3 regions of the Streptomyces sp. NPDC096105 genome follow, and region 1 is predicted to be linked to each of the others. Evidence: riboswitches for the same ligand, from Rfam matches in the RefSeq annotation. Region 1 holds a riboswitch; each other region holds the start of a gene.
The links. Region 1 has a riboswitch for cyclic di-AMP ahead of ACIQ8B_RS09640 (transglycosylase family protein). Riboswitches for the same ligand answer to the same signal wherever they lie in the genome.
Positions count from the first base shown of each region.

Region 2: linked by a shared signal. The riboswitch ahead of ACIQ8B_RS20800 (transglycosylase SLT domain-containing protein) and the one ahead of ACIQ8B_RS09640 (transglycosylase family protein) in region 1 are both predicted to bind cyclic di-AMP.
Region 3: linked by a shared signal. The riboswitch ahead of ACIQ8B_RS02760 (M23 family metallopeptidase) and the one ahead of ACIQ8B_RS09640 (transglycosylase family protein) in region 1 are both predicted to bind cyclic di-AMP.

Region 1 covers NZ_JBIWGC010000004.1:385,320-395,582, forward strand. Annotated here, with positions in the region: gene ACIQ8B_RS09625 (nucleoside triphosphate pyrophosphohydrolase) at 1-721, shown strand, start outside; gene ACIQ8B_RS09630 (cytochrome P450) at 962-2,251, shown strand; gene ACIQ8B_RS09635 (transglycosylase family protein) at 2,455-3,390, shown strand; cyclic di-AMP (ydaO/yuaA leader) riboswitch at 3,609-3,777, shown strand; gene ACIQ8B_RS09640 (transglycosylase family protein) at 3,782-4,492, shown strand; gene eno (phosphopyruvate hydratase) at 4,761-6,041, shown strand; gene ACIQ8B_RS09650 (septum formation initiator family protein) at 6,143-6,619, shown strand; gene ACIQ8B_RS09655 (DUF501 domain-containing protein) at 6,648-7,184, shown strand; gene ACIQ8B_RS09660 (Ppx/GppA phosphatase family protein) at 7,181-8,134, shown strand; gene ACIQ8B_RS09665 (NAD(P)/FAD-dependent oxidoreductase) at 8,697-10,082, shown strand.
Region 2 covers NZ_JBIWGC010000013.1:56,123-66,385, forward strand. Annotated here, with positions in the region: gene ACIQ8B_RS20780 (ABC transporter permease) at 1-731, opposite strand, end outside; gene ACIQ8B_RS20785 (ABC transporter ATP-binding protein) at 718-1,698, opposite strand; gene ACIQ8B_RS20790 (outer membrane lipoprotein carrier protein LolA) at 1,743-2,969, opposite strand; gene ACIQ8B_RS20795 (polyprenyl synthetase family protein) at 3,225-4,235, opposite strand; cyclic di-AMP (ydaO/yuaA leader) riboswitch at 4,762-4,930, shown strand; gene ACIQ8B_RS20800 (transglycosylase SLT domain-containing protein) at 4,936-5,403, shown strand; gene ACIQ8B_RS20805 (HAD family hydrolase) at 5,367-6,239, opposite strand; gene fahA (fumarylacetoacetase) at 6,502-7,716, shown strand; gene ACIQ8B_RS20815 (M56 family metallopeptidase) at 7,874-8,812, shown strand; gene recQ (DNA helicase RecQ) at 8,831-10,263, opposite strand, start outside.
Region 3 covers NZ_JBIWGC010000002.1:9,768-20,030, reverse strand. Annotated here, with positions in the region: gene ACIQ8B_RS02780 (HAMP domain-containing sensor histidine kinase) at 293-1,339, shown strand; gene ACIQ8B_RS02775 (response regulator) at 1,370-2,029, shown strand; gene ACIQ8B_RS02770 (dihydrofolate reductase family protein) at 2,140-3,273, shown strand; tRNA gene ACIQ8B_RS02765 (tRNA-Met) at 3,337-3,410, shown strand; cyclic di-AMP (ydaO/yuaA leader) riboswitch at 3,729-3,886, shown strand; gene ACIQ8B_RS02760 (M23 family metallopeptidase) at 3,899-4,909, shown strand; gene ACIQ8B_RS02755 (PrsW family intramembrane metalloprotease) at 5,014-6,351, opposite strand; gene trmB (tRNA (guanosine(46)-N7)-methyltransferase TrmB) at 6,412-7,248, opposite strand; gene lhgO (L-2-hydroxyglutarate oxidase) at 7,334-8,557, opposite strand; gene ACIQ8B_RS02740 (MFS transporter) at 8,621-10,045, opposite strand.

The DNA of each region.
Region 1 (10,263 bases):
CGAGGGCGAGCCCGCGCTCACCGACGGACTGGCGCGGCTGGCCGGCGGCGGGCGGGTGCGGATGCCCGAGCTGGAGCTGCTGCCCGCCTCCTACGACCTGCCGGGCGCCCGCCTGCTCGACCTGGTGCAGGTCATGGACCGCATCCGCGCGGAGTGCCCCTGGTCCTCCCGGCAGACCCACAAGGGCCTCGCCAAGTACGGCATCGAGGAGGCGTACGAGCTCGTCGAGGCCATCGAGGACGGCGACCGGGAGGAACTGCGCGAGGAGCTGGGGGACGTGCTGCTCCAGGTCGTCTTCCACGCGCGGATCGCCGAGGAGCACCCGGACGAGCCGTTCTCCGTCGACGACGTGGCGGGCGGCATCGTCGCCAAGCTCGTCCACCGGCATCCGCACGTCTTCGGGGAGGAGACGGCGCGGACGCCGGAGGAGGTCAAGGCGCACTGGATGCGGACGAAGGCGGAGGAGAAGCGGCGGGAGTCCGTCACGGACGGGGTGCCGGTGGGGCAGCCGGCGCTCGCCCTCGCCGCCAAGCTGGCGGGCCGGGCCCGCGGGGCGGGCCTCTCCGTTCCTCTTCCCTCCGCGGAAGGGATCGGGTACGAGCTGCTGGCGCTGGCGGCGCGGGCGGAGGCGGAGGGGGTGGACGCGGAGGCGGCCCTCCGGGCCGCCGCCCGGGCCTACCGGGATGCGATCCGCGCCGCGGAAAAGGTCACGGGCGTCTGACCTCCCCGTCTCGGGGGCTCCGCCCCCGGACCCCCATGCGCGCGGTTCCCCGCGCCCCTGTAGGCGTACTGGTCCCCAGCCCTTCAAGAGGAGAGCCCGAGCCCTCGCGGACGCGCGGGGGCAGCGTCCCTCCAGGGGCGCGGGGAACTGCGCGAACACCCCCCCGCGCCCGCACCTGCCCTGCGCGCCGGCCACCCCGCCCCCGCTGCCGCCGCCGCGGGCCCCCGTTAGGGTCGCCCCATGCGCGACCAGTCACCCCCCACCCCCCAGGGCCCCGCCCCCGACCTGTTCACCTGGGAATTCGCAGCCGACCCCTACCCCGCCTACGCCTGGCTCCGCGAGCACGCCCCCGTGCGCAGGACCCGGCTGCCCAGCGGCGTCGAGGCCTGGCTGGTCACGCGGTACGCCGACGCCCGGCAGACCCTCGCCGACAACCGGCTGTCCAAGAACCCCGCGCACCACGACGAGCCCGCCCACGCCAAGGGCAAGACCGGCATCCCGGGCGAGCGGCAGGCCGACCTCATGACGCACCTGCTGAACATCGACCCGCCGGACCACACCCGTCTGCGCCGGCTGGTCAGCAAGGCGTTCACCCCGCGCCGGGTCGCGGAGTTCGCGCCCCGCGTGCAGGAGCTCACCGACGGCCTCATCGACCGCTTCGCGGCGACCGGCTCCGCCGACCTGATCCACGAGTTCGCCTTCCCGCTCCCCATCTACGCCATCTGCGACCTGCTCGGCGTCCCGCGCGAGGACCAGGACGACTTCCGGGACTGGGCGGGCATGATGATCCGCCACGGCGGCGGCCCGCGCGGCGGGGTGGCCCGGTCGGTGAAGAAGATGCGCGGCTACCTCGCCGAGCTGATCCACCGCAAGCGCGAGGCGCTGCCCGCCGAGCCCGTCCCCGGCGAGGACCTCATCTCGGGTCTGATCCGCGCCTCCGACCACGGGGAGCACCTCACCGAGAACGAGGCCGCCGCGATGGCGTTCATCCTTCTCTTCGCCGGCTTCGAGACCACCGTCAACCTCATCGGCAACGGCACCTACGCCCTGCTCACCCACCCCGGGCAGCGGGAGCGCCTGCAACGGGCGCTGGCCGAGGGGGACCGCGGGCTGCTGGAGACCGGGGTGGAGGAACTGCTGCGCTACGACGGGCCGGTGGAGCTGGCGACGTGGCGGTTCGCCACCGAGCCGGTGGTCATCGGCGGGCAGCGTGTCGAGGCCGGCGACCCGGTCCTCGTCGTGCTGGCCGCGGCCGACCGGGACCCGGAGCGGTTCGCCGACCCGGACACCCTGGACCTGGGCCGCCGCGAAAACCAGCACCTGGGGTACGGGCACGGCATCCACTACTGCCTGGGCGCCCCCCTCGCGCGCCTGGAGGGGCAGACCGCGCTGGCCACCCTGCTGACCCGGCTGCCGGACCTCAGGCTCGCCGTGGAGCCGGCCGAGCTGCGGTGGCGCGGCGGCCTCATCATGCGGGGACTCCGCACGCTTCCGGTGGAATTCTCTCCTCCGCGTCCAGGACGGGCCTGACGAGGAGGCTGACCTTCCTGTCCGGTTCCTGCGGGTTACGCGCGGAAACCTGAGACGTGCTCAACTCTGTGATCTCCATGTGATCTGCACGGCATGAACTTGTGACAAGTGATCGTCTGCCTATACGTTCACCCATCAAGTACGGCGCGCCGCAAGGTTTTGCTCACCGTGCCGGTCCTCGTCGCCGAGTGAAAGGCTTCCGCATGCTCTCCGGGAACGGCCGACACCGTCGCCCTCGCCAGGCTCCGGCTCTTCTCGTCGCGGCCGGGGTGACCGGCTCCGCCATCGCGATCCCTCTGCTCGGGGCGGGCAGTGCCAGTGCGGCGGACGGCGAGACCTGGGACCGGGTCGCGGAGTGCGAGAGCGGCGGATCCTGGAGCCAGAACACCGGCAACGGCTATTACGGCGGCCTTCAGTTGACCCAGGACGACTGGGAGGCCTACGGCGGCCTGGAGTTCGCGCCCAGCGCCGACCAGGCCAGCCGCAACCAGCAGATCACCGTCGCCGAGAGGCTCCTCGCCGACCAGGGGGTCGGCAAGTGGCGCGCCTGCGGCCTGCTCACGGGCCTGAACCAGGACGCGGCGTCCCCGGACGTCGACCCGGGCGTGGCCGACGACGCGACCCCGGACGACTCCCGGACCGCCGGCACCACCACTCCGTCCGGTTCGCCGGAACCGGGTGATGCGTCCGCTTCTCCCTCTCCGTCCGCCACGCCCGGTTCGTCCGGCGGGGAGGAGGGTGACGCGAACGACAAGGCCTCCCCGTCCGCCCCCGCCGCCTCCGAGCGTGACGAGTCGGACAAGTCGGGGCAGAGCACCGGTTCTTCGGAGGTCACCGAGTCCGAGTCCGCCGGCCCGGGCCGCCACCGCGGCCCCAGCGCCCAGGAGGACGAGCGCGCCGACGCCGCGGCCTCGTCGGCCGGCCGGCACGCCTCGCGCTCCGCCGGCACGCCGGCCGGGGCCGCCGACGACCGTTACACCGTGCGGGCCGGGGACAGTCTGGTGTCCATCGCCGACTCCCTTGCCCTCACCGGCGGATGGACGGCGCTCTACGTCGAGAACCAGCAGGTCATCGGCGACGACCCGAACCTGATCCTGCCAGGTCAGCGGCTTCTCGTGGACGCGGAGACCGGCGAGTAGCGGGCGCGGGCGGCGTTCGAAGGCGCCTCCGCGCGGCGGCAGTTGACGGAGTGATTCGGGCTGAATGTCCGTAATAAGGGCTGTGAGAGATAGGTCTCAGAAGACCTGATCATCTTTGAAATTCCGTCGGGCCCGTGCTTACGGTCGTGACCGCTCGCCATCGCGGGCCCCGGCTGCCGCCACGCCGAATCCTGCCAGTGGCAGCACGGGAACAGTCGTCGCGTCATGCGCCGTAGGCAGGAGCGGGGGACCCAGGTAGGCGCCGGACCCGGACGGTTCACGTCCGGTACGGCTCGGGGTGAAGCCGCGTCCCGGGAGGGACGTGGCCGGGCAACTCAACCGGCCCGAACCCGACAGCTCACCTCGTAGGCGTCGGTGAGGGGATCCATCCATGCTGTTTTCCGGCAAGGGCAAGCACCGTCGTCCGTCCAAGGCCACTCGCGCCATCGCCATCGCCGGTGTCACCGGCGCCGCCGTCGCCGGTCCGCTGATGGCGGCCGGCAACGCCTCCGCCGCCACCGCGTCCGAGTGGGACGCCGTCGCCCAGTGCGAGTCCGGCGGCAACTGGTCCATCAACACCGGCAACGGCTACTACGGCGGTCTGCAGTTCTCCGCCTCCACCTGGGCCGGGTACGGCGGCACCAAGTACGCGGCCACCGCCGACCAGGCCACCAAGGCCCAGCAGATCGAGATCGCCGAGAAGGTCCTCGCGGGCCAGGGCAAGGGCGCCTGGCCGGTCTGCGGCACCGGCCTGTCCAACGCCGCCTACAACGGCTCCTCCGCCGAGGGCTCCTCCCAGGAGTCCGGCGCCGCGGAGTCCCGCGAGAGCGAGCAGAAGGCCTCCCGCTCCGCCGAGCGCCCGGCCGCCCCGGCCGAGCAGAAGGCCGAGCAGAAGAGCGAGAAGAAGACCGTCACCACCCCGACCGGCGAGAAGGTCGAGAAGGGCGACGGCGAGTACAAGGTCGTCAAGGGCGACACCCTCAGCTCGATCGCCGCGGAGCACGACGTCAAGGGCGGCTGGGCGAAGCTGTTCGAGCTGAACGACGACATCGTCGACGACGCCGACCTCATCTACCCGGGCCAGCAGCTGCACCTGAAGTAAGGCCGGCCGCACGGTCCCTCCCCCCGTCCCCACGGGCCACCCGCCCCGGTGCGTTTCTTCCCCGTACGCACCGGGGCGGGGTCATGTCCGGACGCTTTCCGGTCACGGTTTCCCGAACCTGCTTTGTTCCGTTCGGAAACAATTTACTCTCGGTTCTGTCCATGAGGCGGGCGGCCGGATGGCCGATCGCCCGGAGCCGGTTAGGCTCGGACTCGCAGGGCCCCCGCGGCCCCGCTCACCCGCGTCACATCCCAAGAAGGAGATGCTCGTGCCGTCCATCGACGTCGTCGTAGCCCGGGAAATCCTGGACTCCCGAGGCAACCCCACGGTCGAGGTCGAGGTCGGCCTCGACGACGGCAGCACGGGTCGTGCCGCCGTCCCGTCCGGCGCCTCCACCGGCGCCTTCGAGGCCGTCGAACTCCGTGACGGCGACGCCGGCCGTTACCTCGGCAAGGGCGTCGAGAAGGCCGTACTGGCCGTCATCGAGCAGATCGGCCCGGAGCTCGTCGGCTACGACGCCACCGAGCAGCGCCTGATCGACCAGGCGATGTTCGACCTGGACGCCACCGACAACAAGGGCTCGCTCGGCGCCAACGCCATCCTCGGCGTCTCGCTCGCCGTCGCGCACGCCGCCTCCGAGGCCAGCGACCTGCCGCTGTTCCGCTACCTGGGCGGCCCGAACGCGCACCTGCTGCCGGTGCCGATGATGAACATCCTGAACGGCGGCTCGCACGCCGACTCCAACGTGGACATCCAGGAGTTCATGATCGCCCCGATCGGCGCGGAGTCCTTCTCCGAGGCGCTGCGCTGGGGCGCCGAGGTCTACCACACCCTCAAGAAGGTGCTGAAGGGCAAGGGCCTGGCCACCGGCCTCGGCGACGAGGGCGGCTTCGCCCCGAACCTCGGCTCCAACCGCGAGGCCCTCGACCTCATCCTCGAGGCCATCCAGGAAGCCGGCTACACCCCCGGCGAGCAGATCGCCCTGGCCCTGGACGTGGCCGCCTCCGAGTTCTACAAGGACGGCGTCTACAGCTTCGAGGGCAAGGAGCGCTCGGCCGCCGAGATGACCGAGTACTACGCGGAGCTCGTCGACGCGTACCCGCTCGTGTCCATCGAGGATCCGCTGTTCGAGGACGACTGGGAGGGCTGGAAGACCATCACCGCCAAGCTCGGCGACAAGGTCCAGCTCGTCGGTGACGACCTGTTCGTCACCAACCCGGAGCGCCTGGCCCGCGGCATCGAGGAGGGCGCCGCCAACGCCCTGCTGGTGAAGGTCAACCAGATCGGCTCGCTCACCGAGACCCTGGACGCCGTCGAGCTGGCCCAGCGCAACGGCTTCAAGTGCATGATGTCCCACCGCTCCGGCGAGACCGAGGACGTCACCATCGCCGACCTCGCCGTCGCCACCAACTGCGGCCAGATCAAGACCGGCGCCCCGGCCCGCTCCGAGCGCGTCGCCAAGTACAACCAGCTGCTGCGCATCGAGGAGATCCTCGACGACGCCGCGGTGTACGCCGGCCGCAGCGCGTTCCCCCGCTTCAAGGGCTGACCCCGCCCTCCGCAGGAGGCGTCGTACGTACGTCCCCGTACCCGGTCCCGTACCGTGTGCGGGGACGTACGCGCGTAGGAGACCGAACGAGAGGCGGGAACATGGCGGTCAAGGACCGGGACCGTTTCTCCACCGCGACCAGGATCCGGCTGATCGGTGAGCAGACCGCGGCCCGGGTCTACCGCTCGCAGACCAAGCGGCAGGCCCGCCGCTCCCGGCTGACCGGCCGCGCGGCCCTGCTCGTCCTGGTCGTCTGCTCCCTGGTCGTGGCCCTCGCCTACCCGATGCGGCAGTACGTCTCCCAGCGCGCGGAGATCGCCGACCTGCAGAAGGAGCAGGACGAGACCCGCCGGCGGGTCGAACGGCTGCGCGACCTCAAGGCCCGCTGGCAGGACGACGCCTACGCCGAGCAGGAGATCCGCAGGCGCCTGCACTACGTCATGCCGGGGGAGACCGGCTACATCGTCGTCGACCCGGCCGGCGCCGGAACCACGCGCGGCGACCTCCGGGCCGCCGACCGCCCCTGGTACGCCAACGTCTGGGACGGCGTCGACAAGGCCGACGCCGCCGACCAGTGACCCGACGGAACACCGCAGAAAGACACGTATGGACACCCCTCCGCCCACGACCCCGCGCACCGAGCCCACCGCCGCGGACGTCGAGGCCTTCAAGCAGCAGCTCGGCAGGCCCCCGCGCGGGCTGCGCGCCATCGCGCACCGCTGTCCCTGCGGGCAGCCGGACGTCGTGGAGACCGCACCGCGGCTGCCCGACGGCACGCCCTTCCCGACGCTGTACTACCTGACGTGCCCGCGGGCGAACTCCGCGATCGGCACGCTGGAGGCGAACGGCGTGATGAAGGAGATGACCGAGCGGCTGGCCGCCGACCCGGAGCTCGCGGCCGCCTACCGCGCGGCGCACGAGGACTACGTCCGGCGCCGCGACGAGATCGAGGAGCTGAGGAACTTCCCCAGCGCGGGCGGCATGCCGGACCGGGTGAAGTGCCTGCACGTGCTGGTCGCCCACTCGCTCGCGGCCGGCCCCGGCGTGAACCCGCTGGGCGACGAGGCGCTGGCGATGCTGCCGGAGTGGTGGAGCAAGGGGCCGTGCGTGACGCCGGCGGAGGAGACGGGGGAGGGCCGGTGACCCGGGTCGCCGCGATCGACTGCGGGACGAACTCCATCCGGCTGCTGGTGGCCGACGTCGACCCGGTGACGGGCGAACTCACCGACCTGGACCGGCGGATGACGATCGTGCGGCTCGGCCAGGGCGTCGACCGCACCGGCCGGCTGGCGCCGGAGGCGCTGGAGCGGACCTTCGCCGCCTGCCGCGAGTACGCGGAGGTCATCGAGAAGCACGGCGCGCGGAAGCTGCGCTTCGTCGCCACCTCGGCCTCCCGCGACGCCGAGAACCGCGACGTGTTCGTGCGCGGGGTGGTGGACATCCTGGGTGTGGAGCCCGAGGTGATCACCGGCGACCAGGAGGCGGAGCTCTCCTTCACCGGCGCCACCAGGGAGCTGACCGGCCGGGACGGCCTGCACCGGCCGTTCCTGGTGGTGGACATCGGCGGCGGCTCCACCGAGTTCGTCGTCGGCGACGACCACGTGCGCGCCGCCCGCTCCGTGGACGTCGGCTGCGTCCGGATGACCGAGCGCCACCTGGTGCGGGACGGAGCCGTGACGGACCCGCCCACCGAGGAGCAGATCGCCGCGATGCGCGCCGACATCGAGGCCGCCCTGGACCGGGCGGAGGAGGCGGTGCCGCTGCGCGAGGCACGGACGCTGGTGGGCCTCGCCGGATCCGTCACCACCGTGTCGGCGATCGCCCAGGACCTGCCCGAGTACGACTCGGCGGCCATCCACCACTCCCGCGTCTCCCGCGACCGGGTCCGCGGGATCACCGAGTGGCTGCTGCGTTCCACCCACGCCGAACGGGCGGCGGTGCCGTCGATGCACCCGGGGCGGGTCGACGTGATCGGCGCCGGGGCCCTGGTGCTCCTGGCGGTCATGGAGCGGACGGGCGCGGAGGAGGTCGTGGTGTCGGAGCACGACATCCTCGACGGGATCGCTCACAGCTGCGCCGCCGAGGCGCGCTGAGGGGCGCTGCCGGACGAGGCCGGCACCGGGCGGGGCGTCGCAGCGTGCGGCGGACGTCCCGCCGGTCGTCCGCCTCGGCCGCGAGCGCGGCGATTCACCACCGCCTGGTCCGCGGCCCGACCCCTTTTGTTATCGGCGAGTAGACCTCCGCTGAGCAGTCGGGATGGCGTTTGAGCGGTGCTCCGGGGGGTCTTCGGGCCCTTCGGGGCGGACCTCTGCGGGAAAGTTCGTGAAGTTCTTCACAAGGATTTGGCCCCGGGAGGGCGGAGAAGTGGGTCCGATTGACCCGTTCGGGCGCTCAACACCCCTTTGAACACGTTCAGAAGGGAGTCGGAGAGGGTCTGCGCGCACCGGTCGCACCGACCGCCCGGTCGGCCTCACAGTCCGTCCGGGACGACAGAGAGGCAGCTCACGCGGCATTGACAACGCGTCACCCGCGGCGCCGGTTCCCGATCCGCACTGTGATCTGGATCAAGAAATGCGGGATGGTAACACAGGCCCTGTCAAAGCTTGTGAAGGGGCGCACGAGGTACCCCTCTGAGGCGGGTGGATACTCGATGCCATGAGCACCACGGAGCGTCCCAGGATCCTCGTAGTAGGCGGTGGGTACGTAGGCCTGTACGCAGCTCGGCGCATCCAGAAGAAGATGCGTTACGGCGAGGCGACCGTCACCGTCGTCGACCCGCGGTCGTACATGACCTACCAGCCCTTCCTCCCCGAAGCCGCCGCCGGCAGCATCTCCCCGCGGCACGTCGTCGTCCCGTTGCGGCGCGTGCTTCCCAAGGCGGAGGTCCTCACCGGCCGGGTCACCACCATCGACCAGGACCGCAAGGTCGCCACGATCGCCCCGCTGGTGGGCGAGGCGTACGAGCTGCCCTTCGACTACCTGGTGATCGCGCTGGGCGCGGTCTCCCGCACCTTCCCGATCCCCGGTCTCGCGGAGCAGGGCATCGGCATGAAGGGCGTCGAGGAGGCCATCGGCCTGCGCAACCACGTCCTCGAGCAGCTCGACAAGGCCGACTCCACCACGGACGAGGAGATCCGGCGCAAGGCGCTCACCTTCGTCTTCGTGGGCGGCGGCTTCGCCGGCGCGGAGACCATCGGTGAGGTCGAGGACATGGCCCGGGACGCGGCCAAGTACTACAAGACGGTGTCCCGCGAGGACATGCGCTTCATCCTCGTCGACGCCGCCGACAAGATCCTCCCCGAGGTCGGCCCCAAGCTCGGCGCGTACGGCAAGAAGCACCTCGAGAGCCGCGGCGTCGAGGTCTACCTGTCCACCTCCATGGACTCCTGCGTCGACGGCCACGTGGTGCTGAAGAACGGCCTCGAGGTCGACGCCGGCACCATCGTGTGGACCGCGGGCGTCAAGCCCAACCCGGCGCTGGCCCGCTTCGGCCTGCCGCTCGGTCCGCGCGGCCACGTCGACACCGAGCCGACGCTCCAGGTCAAGGGCACCGACTACATCTGGGCCGCGGGCGACAACGCCCAGGTGCCGGACCTCGTGGGCCGCAAGGCCGGCAACGAGAACGCCTGGTGCCCGCCGAACGCCCAGCACGCGCTGCGCCAGGCCAAGGTCCTCGGCGACAACGTGATCTCCGGCATGCGGGGCTTCCCGCAGAAGGAGTACAGCCACGCCAACAAGGGCGCGGTCGCGGGCCTCGGCCTGCACAAGGGCGTGGCGATGATCGTCATGGGCAAGTTCAAGATCAAGCTCAAGGGCCGGCTCGCCTGGTACATGCACCGTGGCTACCACGGTCTGGCCATGCCGACCTGGAACCGCAAGATCCGGGTCTTCGCCGACTGGACCCTCGGCATGTTCCTCAAGCGCGAGGTCGTGTCCCTGGGCGCGATCGAGTCCCCGCGCGAGGAGTTCTACGAGGCCGCCAAGCCGGCCCCGGCGCCCGCCGCGCAGGAGCCGAAGAAGACCGAGGCCAAGGCCTCCTGACCCGAGGCCGGCCGTAGGCAGGCCACTGTCGAAGGGGCCGCCCGCCATCCGTGGTGCGGGCGGTCCCTTCGGCGTGTTCGGGGGTGGCTCCCCGCGGGTCGCGTTCCCTTGCTCCGCCGGAACACGACGCGCGCCGGGCACCGTCACGGCCGCGCCCAGGCGTGTCGCGGTGACGACATTC
Region 2 (10,263 bases), on a different contig from region 1:
AGGGCGTGCAGCTGGGGGATCTGGTCGAGGATCTGGACGGTGATGAGCAGCCCGACCGTGGTGGCCATCGCCGCGATGCCGCTGTCGGTCAGCGTGGAGACGAACAGGCCGAGCGCCGCCACCCCGAGCAGGGACGCGGCGACGACCAGGGCGATCAGCAGGGCCCGGGCCAGTCCCTCGCCGAAGCCGATGCGGGTGCCCGAGATGGTGGTGACGTCGCCCAGCGGGAACAGCAGCGCGCCCACGGCCAGCGCCGACCCGGCCACCACCAGGGTGGCGGCCAGGCAGAACACCACGACCGTCGCGTACTTGGTGAGCAGCAGCCGGGTGCGGCCTGCGGGGGCGACCAGGAGGTAGCGCAGGGTGCCGGCGCCCGCCTCGCCCGCCACGGCGTCGCCCGCGATCACGCCGACCGCCATGGGCAGGAAGAACGGCAGGGTCGCGGCGAGCGCGGTGAAGACGAGGAACAGGCCGTTGTTGGTGATCTGCGAGACGAACGCGGGTCCCCCGCCGCCGCTCCCGGCGGACGGTCCGTCGCCGGTCTCGATCCGCACGGCGATCCCGACCAGCACCGGCACGGCGGCCAGCACGCCCAGCAGGGCGAGGGTGCGCCAGCGGCGGAAGGTGGTGCGCAGTTCGTCGCGGAACAGCCCGAGGGTCCACCGCCAACGCGTTCGCACGAACGCCTCCGCTCCCGCGCCCGTCCCGCTCACCGTCTCAGCCCGCGACATCGAACCCCTCCCCGGTCAGCGCCACGAACGCGTCCTCCAGCGAGGCCCGTTCCACCCCGAGGCCGCGCACCCGCACCCCCGCCGTGACCAGGGCCGCGTTGACCTCGGCGAGGTCCCGCGCGGGCGGATCGGCGCTCACCCGGTCGCCGTCCGCCACGACGTCGGCGAGCCCCTGTTCCTTCAGCAGCCGCGCCGCGTCCGCCGGGTCGGGCGTGGTGACCACCAGGCGGCCCCGGGCGCCCGCGGCCAGCTCGGCGACCGGCCCCTGCGTGATCAGCCGGCCCCGCGCCATCACGGCGGCGTGCGTGCAGACCTGCTCGATCTCGTCGAGCAGGTGGGAGGAGAGGAAGACGGTCGTGCCGTCGGTGGCCAGTTCGCGGACGAGGGAGCGGATCTCCCGCATGCCCTGCGGGTCGAGGCCGTTGGTCGGCTCGTCCAGCACCAGCAGCCGGCGGGGCCGCAGCAGGGCGGCGGCGAGTCCGAGGCGCTGCTTCATGCCGAGGGAGTACGCGCGTGCCTTCCGCCCGGCCGCGGCCGTGAGGCCCACCCGGTCCAGGGCGGCGGCGACCCGCGCCTTGCGGGTGCGCGGATCGGCGGTGGGGTCGGCGGCGTCGTGGCGGAGGAGGTTGTCGCGGCCGGAGAGGAAGCCGTAGAGGGCGGGGCCCTCGATGAGGGCCCCGACGTGCGGGAGGACGGCGCGCGCGGAGCGGGGCATGGGGCGCCCCAGCACGTGCGCCGTCCCGGAGGTCGGCTCGATCAGGCCCATCAGCATGCGGATGGTGGTGGTCTTGCCGGAGCCGTTGGGGCCGAGGAAGCCGAAGACGCTGCCCGCCGGGACGGTCAGGTGCAGGTCGTCCACGGCGAGCTGTCCGCCGCGGTACCGCTTGGTCAGTCCGCGGGTGACGACGACGCCGTCGCCCGCGGACCGCCCGTCGCGCGTCTGCTCCGTGGTGGACGTGGCGTCCATCGGCTCCCCCGTTTCCCTCGGTACGGCGGCGGGCGCGGGGCCTGCTACTCGCCCGCGTCGGCCGCCTTCACCAGCGCGTCCTTGGTGACCGTACCCACGTAGACCGTGCCGTCCTCGGTGAGCAGGGCGTTGACCAGACGGGTGCCGAACACCGTGCCGGTGCCGAAGTCGCCCTCGACCTGCTCGCCGAGCGAGCCGAGGAAGCCGTCGAGGTCGCCGCCCGCCTCACCGGTGGGCAGGCCGCCGCCGGAGCCGGTGTCGAAGGTGGCGATCGTGTTCCAGCCCTCGCCGAGCATCTTCAGCCCGTCGAAGCCCTTGGCCAGGTCCTCCTCGGACTTCGGGCCCCGCTCCGGCTTCCCGAAGTCGCCGCGCTCCCGGTCCTGTTCGGTGTCCTCGGTCACCTTGGCGCCCTTCGGCGGGGTGAACTCGAACGTGGAGGCGTCCGGGCGGTCGAAGCTCACCTCGGTGAAGCCGACGTCCACGACGGCCGAGCCGCCGCTCGACGGGGTGAGCGTGAACTTCAGCGGCAGGCCCGTCTCGTGGTCCACGGCGATGCTGACGGCGCCGACGGTGGAGCCGGACTGCTTGGGCTCGACCACCAGTCGGTAGGCGGCCCGGCCGGCCACCTGGGCGGTGCCGTCGACCTTCACGGACGTGGTGTCGTCGACCGCCTTCAGCGCCTCCTCCGCGAAGTCCTGCGGGGTGGCCGGGGGCCGCTGTTCGCGCCGCTCGGACGCGTCCGGCCCGTCGACGGTGGCGTGGTAGACCTCGTTGGACGCGCTGTCGTAGCCCCAGACGTCCTTGCCGTTGTGGATGAGGCTGTACTCGGCCGCGTTCTCCAGCAGTGACAGCTTCTGGCGGTCCGGCCCGTCGGCGGCGACGCGCAGGGTGTGCGTGCCGGACGCCAGCTCGGTGAGCCGGCCGGACGGGTCGGCGGACGAACCACCCTCGCCGTCCCCGCCCAGCGCCCCGGACGCGAGGCTGCTCTCCAGGCCGCCGAGGTTCGGCAGCCCGAGGTCGGTGGTGATCCTCACGGTGCCGGACAGCCGCTCCACGTCCGACTGCGCGATCTTCTCGATGAGCTGTGCGGCGGTGATGTCCGGCAGGTCGGGGTCGCCGGAGTCGGCGAGCGCCGGGACGAGTCCGATCGTCGCGGCCGCCACGCCCATCACCGTGACGGGGACGACGTACCGCGCTGCCCTGCGGCGGCCGGCGCGCGGCTCCTCGACCTCCCCGGCAGTCGTCGTGTCGTCGGATGCGTGCGGTGCCATGTGTGCCCTCCGTCGTCGGCGGCGGCTTCCGTCCCGTGTCCTCGCACCAGTTCGGCCCGAGCCGCCATTCTCACCCGAACCGGTGAGAAGTGGTGTTGTCCGTCGTGGTCCATCTGACCGCATTCGCGGGGCGGATACGTCAGACCGCGGGCTCAACTGCGCGTACTGCTGCGGTATGACACGGCACGGCGCCGCCTCACCCGCCCCGTAGGGGTCGTCCGGGTCCGGGAGGCGTACGGGGGACGGCCGGGCGGGTCAGCCGGCCCGGTGCACCACGGCGTCGCACATCTCGACGAGCGCCGTCTTGGCGGGGCCGTCGGGCAGCGGGGCGAGCGCGGCGCGCGCCTCCTCGGCGTAGCGCACGGTGTCCCGGCGGGCCTGGCCCAGCGCGGGATGGGCGCGCAGCAGCCGCAGCGCCTCGGCGTGCCGGGCGTCGTCGGTGAGGTCGGAGTCGAGCAGCTCGCACAGGGCGACGTCCTCGGCGAGGCCCAGCCGGGCCGCCCGCTCGCGCAGCCGCAGCACGGGCAGGGTGGCGATGCCCTCGCGCAGGTCGGTGCCGGGGGTCTTGCCGGACTCGTGGGAGTCGGAGGCGATGTCCAGGACGTCGTCGGCGAGCTGGAAGGCGACGCCGAGCCGCTCGCCGTACTGGGTGAGGATGTCCACCACCGTCTCGTCGGCGCCGGACATCATCCCGCCGAACCGGCAGGAGACGGCGACCAGGGAGCCGGTCTTGCCGCCGAGCACGTCCAGGTAGTGGTCGACCGGGTCGCGGCCGTCCTGCGGGCCCGCGGTCTCCAGGATCTGGCCGGTGACCAGCCGCTCGAACGCCTCGGCCTGGACCCGCACCGCCTCCGGGCCGAGGTCGGCCAGGATGTGGGAGGCGCGGGCGAAGAGGAAGTCGCCGGTGAGCACGGCGACCGAGTTGCCCCAGCGGGCGTTCGCGCTCGCGACCCCGCGCCGCACCTCGGCCTCGTCCATCACGTCGTCGTGGTACAGCGTGGCCAGGTGGGTGAGCTCCACCACGACGGCCGACGGCACGATGCCGGGCGCGTAGGGGTCGCCGAACCGGGCGGAGAGCATCACGAGCAGCGGACGGAACCGCTTGCCGCCGGCCCGCACCAGGTGCTGGGCGGCCTCCGTGATGAAGGGCACCTCGCTCTTGGTGGCTTCGAGCAGCCCTTCCTCGACAGCCGTCAATCCGGCCTGGACATCGGCTTCCAGAGCCTGGTCCCGCACGCTCAGCCCGAACGGCCCGACGACGGTCACGAGGGGTCTCCTGTCTGCTGGTGTCTGCTGGCGGTTACACGGTTTGTCGATAGGTCGCTGTCACCACTCGAGTCAGCGTATCCGGTCATGTTTCGATCACCGCCAGGGCCCGGGGTCACAAGCAAGGCGATACGGGAGCAGAAGCGGAGTGTTTTTGATCGGGCGATGACAACGGACATACCTCGACTTCCCGGACGCGGTGGCCCGTGAACCATCCTGCCCCACCCGAGAGTCCGATTTACCGCGATCGCTCCGTTAATTCCCCTTGGCCGCACATGTGCTCACGGTCGCCGCCCCGTGAAGTGAGTCACGCGCACGCCGGCCGCCCGGTCACCCTCGCACACGCCCGTCATCCCGCTCCACGCAACGGACTTGACTCTGACCGGCCACAAAGGATCAAGCACCCGAAATCGCCCATCTCAAGATCAAACGGGGCTTTGTGTGATCGTCGCACTTGTTTCCGGCATGTGCTCTCGCATACGTTCCGGGCCTGCCGGGTGGACGCCTAGTCCTGCCGCCACCCGCATCACACCCGACGACGAACTCACGCACGGCAGGAGCGGGGGACCCAGGTAAGCCGCCGTACCGGACACCGCGCCGGGACGGCTCGGGGTGAAGCCATGCCCGCAGGGGCACGGCCGGGCACTCTCCCGCCCGAACCCGACAGCTCACCTCGCAGGCGTAGGAGAGGAACCCAGACATGCCCGCTTCCGCTTCGTACCGCCGCCTCGTCCGCTCCCTCGCCGTCGCCGGCACCGGCGTCGCCGTGGTCGCGATGCCGCTGTTCGGCGCCACCAGCGCCGCGGCCGCCCCCACGGCCCAGGCCGCCACCTCCACGACCGCGTACCCGGACAACCTCGACGGCTGGATCCGCGAGGCGATGGACGTCATGGCGCAGAACGGCATCCCCGGCTCCTACGACTCCATCCACCGCAACATCATGCGGGAGTCGTCCGGCAACCCGGCCGCCATCAACCTGTGGGACTCCAACGCCGCGAAGGGCACCCCGTCGAAGGGCCTGCTCCAGGTCATCGACCCGACCTTCCAGGCGTACCACGTGCCCGGCACCGCCTTCGACCCGTTCGACCCGGTCGCCAACATCGCCGCGGCCTGCAACTACGCCGCCGACCGCTACGGCTCGATCGACAACGTCTTCGGCGCGTACTGAGCCGACCTCTGACGGGCCACTCCGGCCGTCCGCCCGAACAGCCGCTCGAGGACGACGGCCACGCCGTCGTCCTCGTTCGACAGGGTGACCTCGTCGGCCACCGCCTTCAGCTCGGGGTGCGCGTTGGCCATGGCGACGCCGTGGCCCGCCCACCGGAACATGGGGACGTCGTTCGGCATGTCCCCGAAGGCGACCGTGTCCTCGGGGCGCAGCCCCAGGTGCTCGGCGGCCAGCGCCAGCCCGGTCGCCTTGGTGACCCCGCACGGCTGGAGCTCCACCGTGCCCGGCCCCGACATCGTGACCGTGGCCAGCGAACCGACCACGGACCGGGCCGCCGCCGCCAGCGCGTCGTCCGACAGCTCCGGGTGGCGCAGCAGCACCTTGCTGATCGGCCGCGCCCACAGGTCGTCGCGCCGCTCCACCCGCACCGACGGGAGCGTCGGGTGCGGCATCCGGTAGCCCGGCTCGATCAGCGTCAGCCCGTCGGCCCCGTCCTGGTCGACCGCGGCGTACACCTCCCCCACCTCGGCCTCGATCTTGCCGAGCGCGGTCTCCGCCAGCTCCCGGTCCAGCCGGACCGACCACAGCATCCGGTGCGTGGCGGCGTCGTAGACCTGCGCGCCCTGTCCGCACACCGCGAGCCCCGTGCAGCCGAGGTCGTCGAGCAGCGACCGCACTCTGGGGGCCGGGCGCCCCGTCACCACGAGGTGCCGGGCGCCGGCCCGCTCCGCCCGCGCGAGGGCGGCGAGGGAGCGGTCGGAGAGGGTGTCGTCACCGCGCAGCAGCGTCCCGTCCAGGTCGGTGGCGATGAGAAAACAATCGGTGGGTGCGGCCATGATCAGAGAATACGGACAGGAGGACCGTCCGATTCGCCGCGCCCGTATGCCCTCGCATTGGGTGCGTTTTGCCTTCTTACACCGCCGGATCGCGACCGGTTGGGACCTCTTTCCCGTTTTGACCGGAACAGGGTGCGCTCCGGCGGACCCGGGCCCGGGAAGTCGTCCGTGTACAAGAGCTCACCGGGGCGCGACCCCGTAACGTGTGGCACGGCCACGGACACGTGGCGCACCCGCGCACACGAAAGCGAGGCAGCACCCGATGCCCCCCTTCGATGTCCCCGAGGGCGATCCCTTCGGCCCGCACAACCTGCCGTACGGCGTCTTCTCGCTCCCCGGTTCGCCGGAGCGCACCGTGGGCGTCCGGCTGGGCGACCACGTCCTCGACGCCGGCGCGGCGGCACACGCCCTGGGCTCCCCCTACGCCTCCCTGCTCGCCCGCCCCACCCTCAACCCCCTGCTGGCGGCGGGCCGTACGGCCTGGTCGGACGTGCGGCGCGCGCTCACCGCGTGGGTGACGGTCCCGGCGCACCGGGAGACCGTCGAGCGGTTCTTCCACCCGCTGTCCGAGGTCACCCTGCACCTGCCCTTCGAGGTCGCGGACTACGTCGACTTCTACGCCTCGGAGAACCACGCCCGGAACGTCGGGCAGATCTTCCGCCCCGACGCGGCCGACTCCCTGACCCCCAACTGGAAGCACCTGCCGATCGGTTACCACGGCCGCTCCGGCACCGTCGTGGTGTCCGGCACCGACGTCGTACGCCCCTCCGGGCAGCGCAAGGCGCCCGCCGACGCCGCCCCGGTGTTCGGCCCGTCCGTGCGGCTGGACATCGAGGCCGAGGTCGGCTTCGTCGTCGGCGTCCCGTCCGAGCGGGGCCGGCCCGTGCCGCTGAACGCCTACCGCGACCACGTGTTCGGCCTGTGCCTGCTCAACGACTGGTCCGCCCGCGACATCCAGGCCTGGGAGTACGTGCCCCTCGGTCCGTTCCTCGGCAAGTCCTTCGCCACCTCCGTGTCGGCGTGGATCACCCCGCTGGACGCCCTGGAGGAGGCCCGCACCGCCCCGCCCGAGCGCACTCACCCGCTGCTGCCGTACCTCGACGACTCCGGTGAGGAGCCCGGCGGTTACGACCTGCGCATCACCGTCAGCCTCAACGGCCAGGCCGTCTCCGAGTGCCCCTTCTCCACCATGTACTGGACGGCCGCCCAGCAGCTCGCCCACATGACGGTGAACGGCGCCTCCCTGCGCACCGGCGACCTCTACGGCTCCGGCACGGTCAGCGGCCCCGCCGAGCGCGAACGCGGCTCCCTGCTGGAACTGACCTGGAACGGCCGCGACCCGCTCGAACTCCCCGACGGCGAGCGGACGTTCCTGGAGGACGGCGACGTGGTGACACTGTCCGCCTGGGCGCCGGGCCCGGACGGGGTGCGGGTGGGCCTCGGCGAGGTGACGGGACGGGTGGTCCCCGCGTCCTGACCCCTCCGGCCCTACCGAACCGACCGAGCACGCTGACTCGCACCGTCCCTCGCCGTCATACTTGGCGTCGGGCGGTGCGTCGTCCTCTCACGCCGCGCGCCCCGCACCACCGCACGCCCCCGAGCCGCCCCTTCCGACAGGATCCGGAGCCCGTGGCATGACGTACTGCCTGCTCCTGCTGAGCGTGGTCGCCGTGACCGCCGCCGTACCCGTCCCCCGCGCGCTGACCCGGGCGAAGTGGCCGGAACGGGAACCGGTCGTCGGCCTGTGGGTGTGGCAGTGCCTGGTGGCCACCGTCCTGCTGTGCTGCCTGACCGCCCTGGCGCTGGGCGCCGCCGCCGTCTTCGGCACCGTCCGCGCGCAGTTGTTCGCCCCGGCGCCGCCCGCCGTGACCGCCGCGTACGACCTGTCGTCCGCCTCGCCGTGGACGACCGTCCTCACCGTGCTGCTGGCCTGCGGCGCGGCCTGGACCGCCGCGATGCTGGGGCGGGAACTGGTCGAGGCCCGCCGGCGTCGCGCCCGCGCCCGCGCACACCTGCGGGACCGCGCGCCCGACCTGCCGGCGGGGCTGCCCGAGGGACGGGGGCCGCTGCTGGTGCTGGAGGAGGAGTACCCCGACGCCTGGTGGATGCCGGGCAGCCCGCCCCAGCTGATCGTCACGACCGGCGCGCTGCAGCGCCTGACCGGCCATCAGCTCGACGCGGTCCTCACCCACGAACGCGGCCACGCCCGGGCCCGCCACGACTGGCTGCTGCATCTGTCGGCTGCGCTGGCGGCCGGCTTCCCGCGCGTCCCGCTGTTCGCCCACTTCTGCGAGCAGACGCACCGTCTGGTCGAGCTGTCCGCCGACGACACGGCCTCCCGCCGCTGCGGCCATCTGACCACCGCGCTGGCGCTGATCGAGCTCAACCAGCACCGGGGCGTGCTGTCCTGCTCCTCCAGCCACCGGCTGCTCGGCGAGCGCGTCGACCGGCTCCTCGAGCCGCCGCCGCGTCTGGGCCGCCGTCACCGCGCCCTGACCACGGCCGCGGCGTCGCTGGTGCCCTTCCTCCCGCTCCTCATCACCTTCGCGCCGGGACTGACGGCGCTGCCGTAGCGGACCGGCCGGGGGCGCTCAGGTCCAGTCGGGCTCCTCGTCGGGCCAGTCCTCCTCGGGCGCCGGGGCCTCACCGGCCGGGTCGGGAGCGGCCGGGCCGAGAGCGACCTCGCCCGGCGCCGCCAGTCCGGCCAGCACCGCCACGACCCCCTCGCCGTACGTCGCCCGCTTCTTCTCGCCGACGCCGCTGATGCCGCCCAGCTCCTCCACCGAGGCGGGCCACACCGTGACGATCTCCCGCAGCGTGGCGTCATGGAAGATCACGTACGCCGGGACGCCCTGCTCCTTGGCCTGCTCGGCGCGCCAGGCGCGCAGCGCCTCGAACGCCGGCTGCAGCTCCTCGGGCAGCTCGGCGGCGGCCGCCTTGGCCTTGCGCTCGCCGCGGCCCGCTCCGCCGCCCGAACGGGAGGCGGCCGGCTTCTCGGGCTCCTTGCGCAGCGGCACCTCACGCTCGCGCCGCAGCACCGGCCCGCTGGCCTCGGTCAGCACCAGCGTGCCGTACTCGCCCTCGACCGCGAGCAGTCCCTGGGCGAGCAACTGGCGTACCACGCCACGCCATTGCACCTCGCTCAGCTCCTCGCCGATCCCGAACACGGAGAGCTGGTCGTGGTCGAACTGGATCACCTTGGCGGTGCGGCGGCCCAGCAGGATGTCCACGATCTGCACCGCGCCGAACTTCTGTCCGCGCTCCCGCTGCAGCCGCACCACCGTGGACAGCACCTTCTGCGCCGCGACCGTGCCGTCCCAGGTCTCCGGCGGGGCGAGGCAGGTGTCGCAGTTGCCGCAGTTCTCCCCGGACGGCTCCTGGCCGAAGTAGGCGAGGAGCTGGCCACGGCGGCAGCGCACGGTCTCGCACAGGGCGAGCATGGCGTCCAGGTGCTGATGGGCCCGCCGCCGGAACGCCTCGTCGCCCTCGCCGGACTGGATCAGCTTGCGCTGCTGGATGACGTCGTTCAGCCCGTAGGCCATCCACGCGGTGGACGGCAGGCCGTCGCGGCCCGCGCGGCCGGTCTCCTGGTAGTAGCCCTCCACCGACTTGGGCAGGTCGAGGTGGGCGACGAAGCGGACGTCCGGCTTGTCGATGCCCATGCCGAAGGCGATGGTCGCCACCACGACCAGGCCCTCTTCACGCAGGAAGCGCGCCTGGTGCGCGGCGCGCGTCCCCGCGTCGAGCCCCGCGTGGTACGGCACCGCCTCGATGCCGTTGCGGGAGAGGAACTCGGCGGTCTTCTCCACCGAGTTGCGTGACAGGCAGTACACGATGCCCGCGTCCCCGGCGTGCTCCTCGCGCAGGAAGGCGAGGAGCTGCTTGCGGGGGTCGGCCTTGGGCACGATCCGGTACTGGATGTTGGGCCGGTCGAAGCTGGCCACGAAGTGCCGGGCGTCCCGCAGGCCCAGCCGCTCGGTGATCTCCCGGTGCGTGGCGTCCGTGGCCGTCGCGGTGAGGGCGA
Region 3 (10,263 bases), on a different contig from region 1:
CCGTTGTCCTGGAGTGTGCCCGTGCGCCGAGGTCGTCACCCGCCCGGTACGGAGCCTCCAGCGTGGCCCGTACCGCTCCGCCGGGGCCATCCGTCGCGCCCCCCATCCCCCTGGGGGACCGGTATCCACGGAAGCACGGGCACGGGGCCGCCGACGCCGGGAAAATGGGGACTGTCACGGATGGCGCGGGCCCGGTCCGGGGCGGAGGCTGGACGGTGACGGCCCGCGCCGCGCCCCCGGCCGCGGGCCGTCGGGGGCCTTGAGCATACCGACGGCGAGGAGGCGGAACCGAGTGCCTCTGTTCTGGCGCATCTTCCTGCTCAACGCCGTCGTGCTCATCGTCGCCACCGCCCTGCTCCTGGGACCCGTCACCGTGTCCACGCCCGTGCTGCTCACCGAGGCCGCGGTGCTCACCGTGGGACTGGCCGCCATGCTCGTCGCCAACGCCCTGCTGCTGCGCGTCGGCCTCGCCCCGCTGCAGCGCCTGACCCGCGCGATGAACACCACCGACCTGCTCCGCCCGGGGAACCGCCCCGCGGTCGGCGGGCGCGGCGAGATCGCCGAGCTGATCACCACGTACAACACGATGCTCGACCGGCTGGAGGACGAGCGGGCCACCAGCAGTGCCCGCGCGCTGTCCGCGCAGGAGGCGGAACGCCGCCGTGTCGCCCGTGAGCTGCACGACGAGGTGGGCCAGTCGCTGACCGCCGTGCTGCTGCAGCTCAAACGGGCCGCCGACCACGCTCCGGCCGAGCTCGGCGACGAGCTGCGCCAGGTGCAGGAGACCACCCGCGCCTCCCTGGAGGAGATCCGGCGGATCGCCCGCCGGCTGCGCCCCGGCGTGCTGGACGAGCTGGGCCTGGCCAGTGCCCTCAAGGCGCTCGCCACCGAGTTCGGCGGTCCTGGGCTGAGCGTCCAGCACTGCCTCGACCCCGACCTGCCCGAGCTGGACCGCGAGTCGGAGCTGGTGCTCTACCGGGTCGCGCAGGAGGGCCTCACCAACGTCGCCCGGCACGCGGGGGCCCGCCGCGCCGAGCTGGCCCTGCGGAGCACCCCCGGCGGGGTCGAGCTGCGGGTCCGCGACGACGGCATCGGCATCGGCGGCGCGGACGAGGGCGCCGGCATCCGCGGCATGCGGGAGCGGGCGCTGCTCGTGGGCGCCGAGCTGACCGTGGAGCCCCGTGCCGCCGGTGGTACGGAGCTGCGGCTCGCCGTGCCCGTTCCCGCGCGTTTCCCCGCGCACGTCCTCGTCCCCGTACGGCCCGTGCGGACGTCCGCCTCCTCGACCGCTCCCGCCGTCGTGCGCCGGTCCGCGCCCGCGCACGCCCCGCCCCCGTGACCGACGTCCCCCGACCGGAAACGCTGAACCATGACCGACCCGTCCCCCGCCCGCATCCTCCTCGCCGACGACCACGCCCTGGTCCGCCGGGGGGTCCGACTCATCCTGGACGGCGAACCGGATCTGACCGTGGTGGCGGAGGCCGCCGACGGCGCCGAAGCCCTCGAACTGGCCCGGGAGCACCGCCCCGACCTGGCCATCCTCGACATCGCCATGCCGCGCCTGACCGGTCTGCAGGCGGCCCGTGAGCTCTCCCGCACCCTGCCGGGGACCCGGATCCTCGTGCTGACCATGTACGACAACGAGCAGTTCTTCTTCGAGGCGCTGGCCGCCGGCGCCTCGGGCTACGTCCTGAAGTCGGTCGCCGACCGCGATCTCGTCGAGGCCTGCCACGCCACCATGCGGGGCGAGCCCTTCCTCTACCCGGGGGCGGTCAACGCCCTCATCCACAACTACCTCGACCTCGCGCGGGAGGGCCGGACGCTGCCCGCGAAGGCCATCACCGACCGGGAGGAGCAGATTCTCAAGCTGGTCGCCGAGGGCCACACCTCCCAGCAGATCGCGGACCTGCTGGTGATCAGCCCCAAGACGGTGGAGCGGCACCGTGCCAATCTGCTCGCCAAACTGGGCCTCAAGGACCGGCTGGAGCTCACCCGCTACGCCATCCGGGTCGGCCTGATCGAGCCCTGACACCGGTCCCGGCGGCCGGGGCACGGTCCGCTCCCCGCCGCACGGGTTGCCAGACTGGACGCGGACCGCGCAGCGGTCCCGCCGTCAACCCGCACCCGGAGAGCCCGCCGATGCCGCACCCGTACGTCCTGCTGTCCGCCGCCGTCTCCCTCGACGGCTACCTGGACGACACCGGCCCGGAGCGGCTGCTGCTGTCGAGCCCGGCCGACTTCGACCGGGTCGACGAGGTACGGGCCTCCGTGGACGCCGTCCTGGTCGGCGCCGGCACCCTGCGCGCCGACAACCCCCGTCTGCTGGTCAACTCGCCCGAGCGCCGCGCCGCCCGGGTCGCGGACGGCAGGCCGGAGTACCCGCTGAAGGTCACGGTGAGCGGCTCCGGCGACCTGGACCCGGCGGCGCGGTTCTGGTACACCGGCGGCGAGAAGGTCCTCTACACCACCGACGAGGGCGCCGGACGGGCCCGCGCCCTCGGTCTCGCCGCCGACGTCGTCCCGCTCGGCGACGGCCTGGACTGGCGGCGGCTGCTGGAGCACCTGCACGACGAGCGCGGGGTGCGGCGCCTGATGGTCGAGGGCGGCGGGCGGATCCACACCCAGCTGATGACCCAGGGCCTCGCCGACGAACTGCAGCTCGTCCTCGCCCCGCTGTTCGTCGGCGACCCGGACGCCCCCCGGCTGTTCGGCCCCGGCTCCTACCAGGGCGGCCGGCTGCGGCTGGTCGAGACTCGGCCCGTCGGCGACGTCGTCCTGATGCGCTACGAGCCCACCGCGCCCGGCACCGGCGCGCTGCCCTCCGCGGCCGACCACCACTGGCTCGCCCTCGCCTGCGAGCTGGCCGCGCTGTGCCCGCCCTCCGGGACCGCGTTCAGCGTCGGCGCGGTCGTGGTCGCCGCCGACGGCACCGAGTTGGCGCGGGGGTACTCCCGTGAGGGCGGCGACCCCGTGGTGCACGCGGAGGAGGCCGCGCTCGCCAGGACCGACCCCACCGACCCGCGGCTGGCCGGCGCCACCGTCTACTCCAGCCTGGAGCCGTGCGCCCGTCGCGCGTCCCGGCCGGCGCCCTGCGCGCGGCTGATCCTGGACGCGGGGGTGCGCCGGGTGGTCACGGCCTGGCGGGAGCCGGACACCTTCGTGGCGGACGCCGACGGCAGCGCGGTGCTGGCGGACGGGGGCGCCACGGTGCTGGTCCTGCCGGAGCACGAGCGGCGTGCGAAGGCGCCGAACGCGCATCTGCCGGCCGGCTGATCGCGCCGCCGGGGAAGGGATGTGCGTCGGGCCCCGCGGATGCCGTACACTGGTGATTACCGACGCGGGGTGGAGCAGCTCGGTAGCTCGCTGGGCTCATAACCCAGAGGTCGCAGGTTCAAATCCTGTCCCCGCTACTGAAGGCCGAGGGCCGGAATCCGAAAGGGTTCCGGCCCTCGGTGTTTTCTGTATACCGGCGCCTTGTGCCGGCACCTTTCTCCCCGCCTCTCACGCAGCGTGAGCGAAGTGCTTCGCAGCGCATAACAACTGACATACCGTCAGGTTCGACCGGTCGTCCGACGCGCGGTCAACTCGCCCGTTTTCGCCCGGTCATGGCGCTTAAGTCCGCACGGAAATCGTGAACGATCAAGAGGAATGGCTTGGAATCCGGCCCCCGCGTCTATTAACGTTCGATAACGCAGCGCGGTCGTCCCAGCCGTCACAGAAGGCGGCTCCGTGCGCACGCGCCGAATCCCGCGAGGGAACCGGGGAACCACCACCATGGGGTGAATCGGGCGGATACCGCCGTGAGAACACGGCTCGTATACGCGCGTAGGAGACCTTCCTGCTCCGAACCCGTCAGCTAACCCGGTAGGCGAAGAAGGAAGGAAAGGAGCGCGCCCACGTGGCGTCCAACCCGCCTGCCCCCGAGGCCCCGTTCCACCCGAGCGACACCTTCGCCTACGGCGCCGACGAGGGCCCGTTCGAGGAGTGGAACCCCACCGCGGAGTCCGTACGGCCCGTGCGCGGGCGGCACCGCGTCGCCAAGCAGCGCGGAGGCGGACTCGCCCGCAGCTCCACCGTCCTGGGCGTCGGCGTCATAGCCGCCGTCGGCGCCGGCGGCATGGCCAGCGCCCAGACCGGCAAGCCGCCCGTCTCCATCTCCATGCCCGACCTGCCCAACGTGGGTTCCCTCCTCTCCGAGGAGGAAACGCCCAAGGGCACGAGCACCCCCCTCAGCGACATCGGCATGACCACCGCCGACGCCGAGGAGGGCGCCTCCGGCGCCGGAGAGGCGCTGCGCGCCCGCATCATGGCCCAGGTCGAGCAGCAGCAGGGGCAGGCGCAGAGCAAGGCCCAGGCCGCCGCCCTCGCCGCCGCCGAGAAGGAGGCCGCCGAGGCCGCCGCCAAGGCGGAGAAGGAGGCCAAGGAGAAGGCCGAGGCCGCGAAGAAGAGGGCGGAGGAGGAGGCCGCGAAGAAGGCCGAGGCCGAACGCCTCGCCGAGCTGGCCAAGCAGTACACCCTGCCGACCTCCTCGTACACCCTCACCTCGACGTTCGGTCAGGCCGGCGTCTACTGGTCCTCCGGCTACCACACGGGCCTCGACTTCGCCGCCCCCACCGGCACGCTGATCAAGGCGGTCCACACCGGCACGATCACCGCCGCCGGCTGGGACGGCTCGTACGGCTACAAGACCGTGCTCACCCTCGACGACGGCACCGAGATCTGGTACGCCCACCAGTCGTCGATCAACGTCAGCGTCGGCCAGAAGGTCACCACCGGCGACGTGATCGGCCGCGTCGGCGCGACCGGCAACGTCACCGGCGCCCACCTTCACTTCGAGGTCCACCCCGCCGGCTCCTCCGGCGGCGTCGACCCGGCCGCCTGGCTGGCCGGCAAGGGCCTCAGCGTCTGAACCACCCGGCGGCCGCGTCCCGGCCGCCGACGCCGCGAACGCCGGCAGCCCCGACGACGCCCCCCCCGACGTCAGGGCTGCCGGTCCCGCATGTCCGGGGCTCCTCAGCGGCGGTGGGGGTGCTCCCCGTACGCCGGATACGGATGACCGTGGGGCGGCTGCCCGTACGCCTGCCACGGCGCGGGGACGGGCCCGTACGCCCACGCCGCGCCGTACGGCACCGGGGGCGCCGTGAGACGGGCCGCGTGCTCCAGTGCCGGACGGGCCGCCGCGCGCCGGTGCCACAGCTCCAGCAGCAGCTCCCGCTCCCGGCTCACGAAGTCCGGTCCCGCCTTCCCCGCGCGGCCCCGGTGCCGCAGGAACGCCAGCGAGGTCGCGTACGCCTCGTACTGGGCGACCGCGCGCGCCGCGGGCCTGCCCCCGTGCTCACGCGCGAACTTCCGGGCGAGGCGCCGGGCCCGCATCGAGCCCAGCGCGAACGGCTCCGCGGGACGCAGCCAGCCGGCGGCCACGTACGCGGGCAGCTCCGTGCGCACGGTCCGCAGCTCCCGCTGCCGCGTCCACACCACCAGCCAGGTCAGCAGCCCGAACGCGGGCACCATGAACGCCCCGTACACCGCGAGGAAGCCGAACTGGCCGAGCATGACGGAGCCGTTCCACAGGGCGTGCATGCCCATCGCGAGGAGCAGCCCGGCGACCGGGAAGAGCACGCGCCGCACCCGCTGCCGGTCGGCGGACAGCGCGGCCGCGCCGAAGCCGATGCCGGTGAGCACGGTGAACAGGGGGTGCGCGAAGGGCGACATGACGATGCGGACGAAGAAGGTCGCCGCGGTGACCGAGGCGATGCCGCTGCCGCCGGTGAGCTGGTCGGTGCCGAAGGCGTTGCCGAGGTAGAGGACGTTCTCGGTGAACGCGAAGCCGGTCGCGGTGAACCCGGCCGCCACCACGCCGTCGAGGATCCCGTTGACGTCGCGTCTGCGGAAGAGGAAGAGCAGCAGCACCGCCGCCGCCTTCGCGGTCTCCTCCACGACCGGCGCTATCACCGTCGCGCCCAGGGTGTCGGCACCGGCCGGGTCGGCGGTGGTCGTCGCTATCCACCGGGTGGCGAAACTGTTCGCCACGATCGCTATGAGCGCCGCCGCGCACGCCCCCCAGGCGAAGGCGAACAGCAGGTTCCGCCAGGGCCCCGGGTCCACCCGGCCCAGCCAGCGGAACGCCGCGAGCAGCAGCGGGACCGGCAGCACGGCCAGCCCGAGACCGACCAGGAAGCCCTCGGTGCCCGTCTGCTCCCTGACCAGCGCGAGGATCACCAGCCCGGACAGGGCCAGCAGTGTGACCACCGCTCCGTAGCGCACCGCGGGGCGCTGCCACCAGTGCGGGTGCCGCAGCGTGCTGCCGGGAGCTGCGCCGGGGCACGGCGGGTACGGAGGGCTGCTGGCCACGGATTCGACCCTAACGAGAAAGGGGCAGGGCTGCGTGCCGGCTCAGGGGCTCGGGGGAGGTCAGGCGGGGTCCCCGGCCCGGTGCCCGGCACGGTCGTCGTGCGGTACGCGGCGGAAGAGCAGGTCGTTCACCACATGCCCCTTGTCCAGCCCCTGCCGCTCGAAACGGGTGAGCGGCCGGAACTCCGGACGCGGCGCGAAACCGCCGTCCGCCCGCGTGTTCTCGTAGGCGGGGTGCACGGTGAGCACCTCGAGCATCTGCTCGGCGTACGGCTCCCAGTCGGTGGCGCAGTGCACGAGCGCGCCCGGCGCCAGGCGGGACGCGGCGAGGGTGAGGAACTCGGGCTGGATCAGCCGCCGCTTGTGGTGCCGCTTCTTCGGCCAGGGGTCCGGGAAGAAGACGCGCAGCCCGCTCAGTGAGTCCGGGGCGAGCATCTCGCGCAGCAGGATGATCGCGTCCCCGTTCGCCACCCGTACGTGGGTCAGTCCGCGCTCCTCGGCGAGGTGCAGCAGGTGACCCTGGCCGGGGGTGTGGACGTCCACGGCGAGGATGTTCGTCCCCGGGTCGGCGGCGGCCATCTCGGCGGTGGCCTCGCCCATGCCGAAGCCGATCTCCAGGACGACCGGCCGGTCGTTCCCGAACAGCTCGGCCAGGTCCAGGCGGCGGCTGCCGTCGATGTCGAGCCCCCACACCGGCCACAGCCGCTGCAGGGCGTCCGCCTGGCCTGCGGTGACCCGACTGCGGCGGGGCTGGAAGCTGCGGATCCGCCGCTCGAAGTGCGATCCGGCGGGGTCGGCCTTCGGGCCGTCGGGGAAGCGCGGCTCCCCCTTCGCGCGGTCGCGGCGGGCCCGCGCGCCGGGCTGCTGCGCGGCGTGCGGTGCTTCGGGGGTGCTCATCACGGATTCAGACACAGTGCCCTCGATTTTACGGGGACGGCGCGCACGTCCGCCCGGTCCCACGGACCGGCCCCACGACCCGCTCTCACCGCTCGCTCCCGGCGAGGCCGGCCAGCGCCCGCCGGGCGATCTCCCTGCCGATCGGCAGCGACGCGGTCGCGGCGGGCGAGGGGGCGTTCAGCACGTGCACCGCGCGGGGCGCCTCCCGGATCAGGAAGTCGTCGACCAGCGTGCCGTCGCGCAGCACCGCCTGCGCCCGCACCCCGGCCGCCGTCGGCACCAGGTCCTCGTCCCGCACGGCGGGCAGCAGCCTGCGCACGGCCCGCGCGAAGGCGGGCTTGGACAGCGAGCGGTGCAGCTCTCCCGCGCCGTACCGCCAGTGGCGGCGGGCCAGCTGCCAGGAGCCCGGCCAGGCCAGGGTCGCCCCCAGCTCGCGCGGCCGCACCGTCCGCCAGTCGTACCCCTCGCGGGCCAGTGCCGGGACCGCGTTCGGCCCCACGTGCACGCCCTCGTCCGTGCCGCGGGTGAGGTGGACGCCGAGGAACGGGAACGCCGGGTCCGGCACCGGATAGACCAGGCCCCGCACCAGCTCGGGGCGGGCCAGCTCGTAGTACTCCCCGCGGAACGGCACGATGCGGGCGCCGGGCTCGTCGCCCGTGAGCAGGGCGATCCGGTCGCAGTGCAGCCCCGCGCAGTTCACCAGCACGCGGGCGCGCACGATGTCGCCGGCCGCCGTCAGCACGGCCACGCCCCGGTCGGGGCGCCGGTCGACGCGGACCACCTCCGCGCCGTGCCGTACGTCGGCGCCGGACGCCTCCGCGAGCCGGCGGGCCACCGCCCCGTAGTCGCAGATGCCGGTGGTGCCGACGTGGATCGCGGCGAGGCCCCGGACCTCCGGCTCGTACTCCGCGATCTGCGCGGCGCACAGCTCGCGCACCGCGATGCCGTTCTCCCGGCCGCGCTGCACCAGGGCGTGCAGCCGGGGCAGCTCCGCGCGGTCCGTGGCGACGATCAGCTTGCCCGTCACCGCGTGCGGGATGTCGTACTCGGCGCAGAACTTCACCATCTCCGCCGCGCCCCGCACCGCGTACCGCGCCTTGAGCGAGCCGGGGCGGTAGTAGATGCCGCTGTGGATCACCCCGCTGTTGCGGCCCGTCTGGTGCCGGGCCGGGCCCGGCTCCTTCTCCAGCACGGTCACCCGCGTGCCCGGAGCCGCCCGCCCGATGGCATACGCCGTCGACAGGCCGACGATCCCGCCTCCGACCACCACCACGTCACAGTCGTACGACCCCGCCACCACCTGCGCCACCTCCCGCGTCGATAGTGCACTGCGCCACTGACAGCGGCTTCAAACCAAGGGCGGGCGGGACGGTCAGGCCGTCGTCATCAGCAGCGGACGGGCACGCTCGCGCAGCTCGACCACGCGCGGCTCGTCGCCGTACGGCTCCAGCCGGTGCAGCAGGTCCTTGACGTACTCCGTGGTGCGCGCCGAGGAGATGCGGCCCGCCACCTCCACGGCCCGTACGCCCTGCTCGCAGGCCGCGTCCAGGTTCCCGGACTCCAGTTCGGCGACCGCGGAGACCACGAGGCGCAGGCCGTGCGAGCGCACGAACTCCTCGGTCGGCTGCGACAGCGCCTGCTCGGTGAAGCGGCGCACCTGGCGGGGCGCCTTCAGGTCGCGGTAGCACTCCGCCGCGTCGGCGGCGAAACGGTCGTAGGAGTAGAAGCCGAGCCAGGTCGGGTCGCTGTCGCCGGGCCGGGACCGCTCCAGCCAGCTCTCCGCGGACCTCAGCGCGGCGCCGGCCGCCTGCGCGTCGCCCGCGCGGGCGTGCGCGCGTGCCTCGACCAGGCGGAAGAAGCTCAGGGTGCGGGCGGTGGCCAGCCCGCGGTTGCGCTCCAGCGCGGCCTGGGCGAGGTCCACGCCCTCGTCACCGAAGCCGCGGTACGTCGCCTGGAGCGACATCGAGGCGAGGACGTAGCCGCCGAGGGGGACGTCGGCCGCCGCGCGGGCCAGGCGCAGGGCCTGGATGTAGTAGCGCTGCGCCGCCTCCTGCTGGCCGGTGTCGAAGGCCATCCAGCCCGCGAGGCGGGTGAGTTCGGCCGCCGCGCCGAAGAGGGAGCGGCCCACGTCGTCGGAGTAGGAGCCGAGCAGCAGCGGGGCCGCCTCGACCCTCAGACACTCGGGGACCATCGACGAACGCCAGTCGCCGCCGCCGTACTTGGAGTCCCAGCGCCGGGCGTCCTCCGCGGCCTCCCGCAGTTTCCGCACATCGCTGTGGCCGACTTTGAGTGGTGCGCCGGAGCCGTCGGACGGGCTCACCTCGCGCGCGACCGAACTGTCGGCCGGGGTTATCAGCCACCGTGAGGCGGGCGTCGCGTACGCGCTCACCGCGAACGATCCGGCGAGCGACTGCCAGATGCCGCCGGAACCGGCGCGGCGGCCGGCGAGGTCCAGCCGGTACAGCTCCGTCGCGGACCTCACCGCCTGGCCGACGTCACGCGGGAAGGCGAGGCCCACCTCCGGCGCGGGATCGGCGTCCGCCAGGCCGATCTCGTGCAGCGGCACGGGGCGGCCCAGCTTCTGGCCGATGGCGGCGGCGATCAGGTGCGGGGCGGCGCCCTGCGGCACCATGCCCTTCGACACCCAGCGCGCCACCGACGTCTTGTCGTAGCGCAGCGTCAGTCCCCGCTGGGCGCCGAGGTCGTTGACGCGCCGCGCGAGGCCGGCGTTGCTGATTCCCGCGAGGGCGAGAACGGCGCCGAGTTTTTCGTTCGGCCCGCGTTGCTCCCTGGACATGCGCCACCCCTCGACACAGACGGCTGCCGCTCTGGCATAACCACGCGGCATTCGTAAACCCAGCGTAGTTCGCCGCATCCCAAGCGTTAAGGGGCATTCTTCCGGATGGCGGGATTGTGGTCCGTACTGAAGTGCGGGTCCGATACGCGCAGTTGCGACGTGCTCCCGGTGTGTGGCCGTGCGCCCGTCCGTGCGCTCTTCTCCGGCCATGCCGGGAG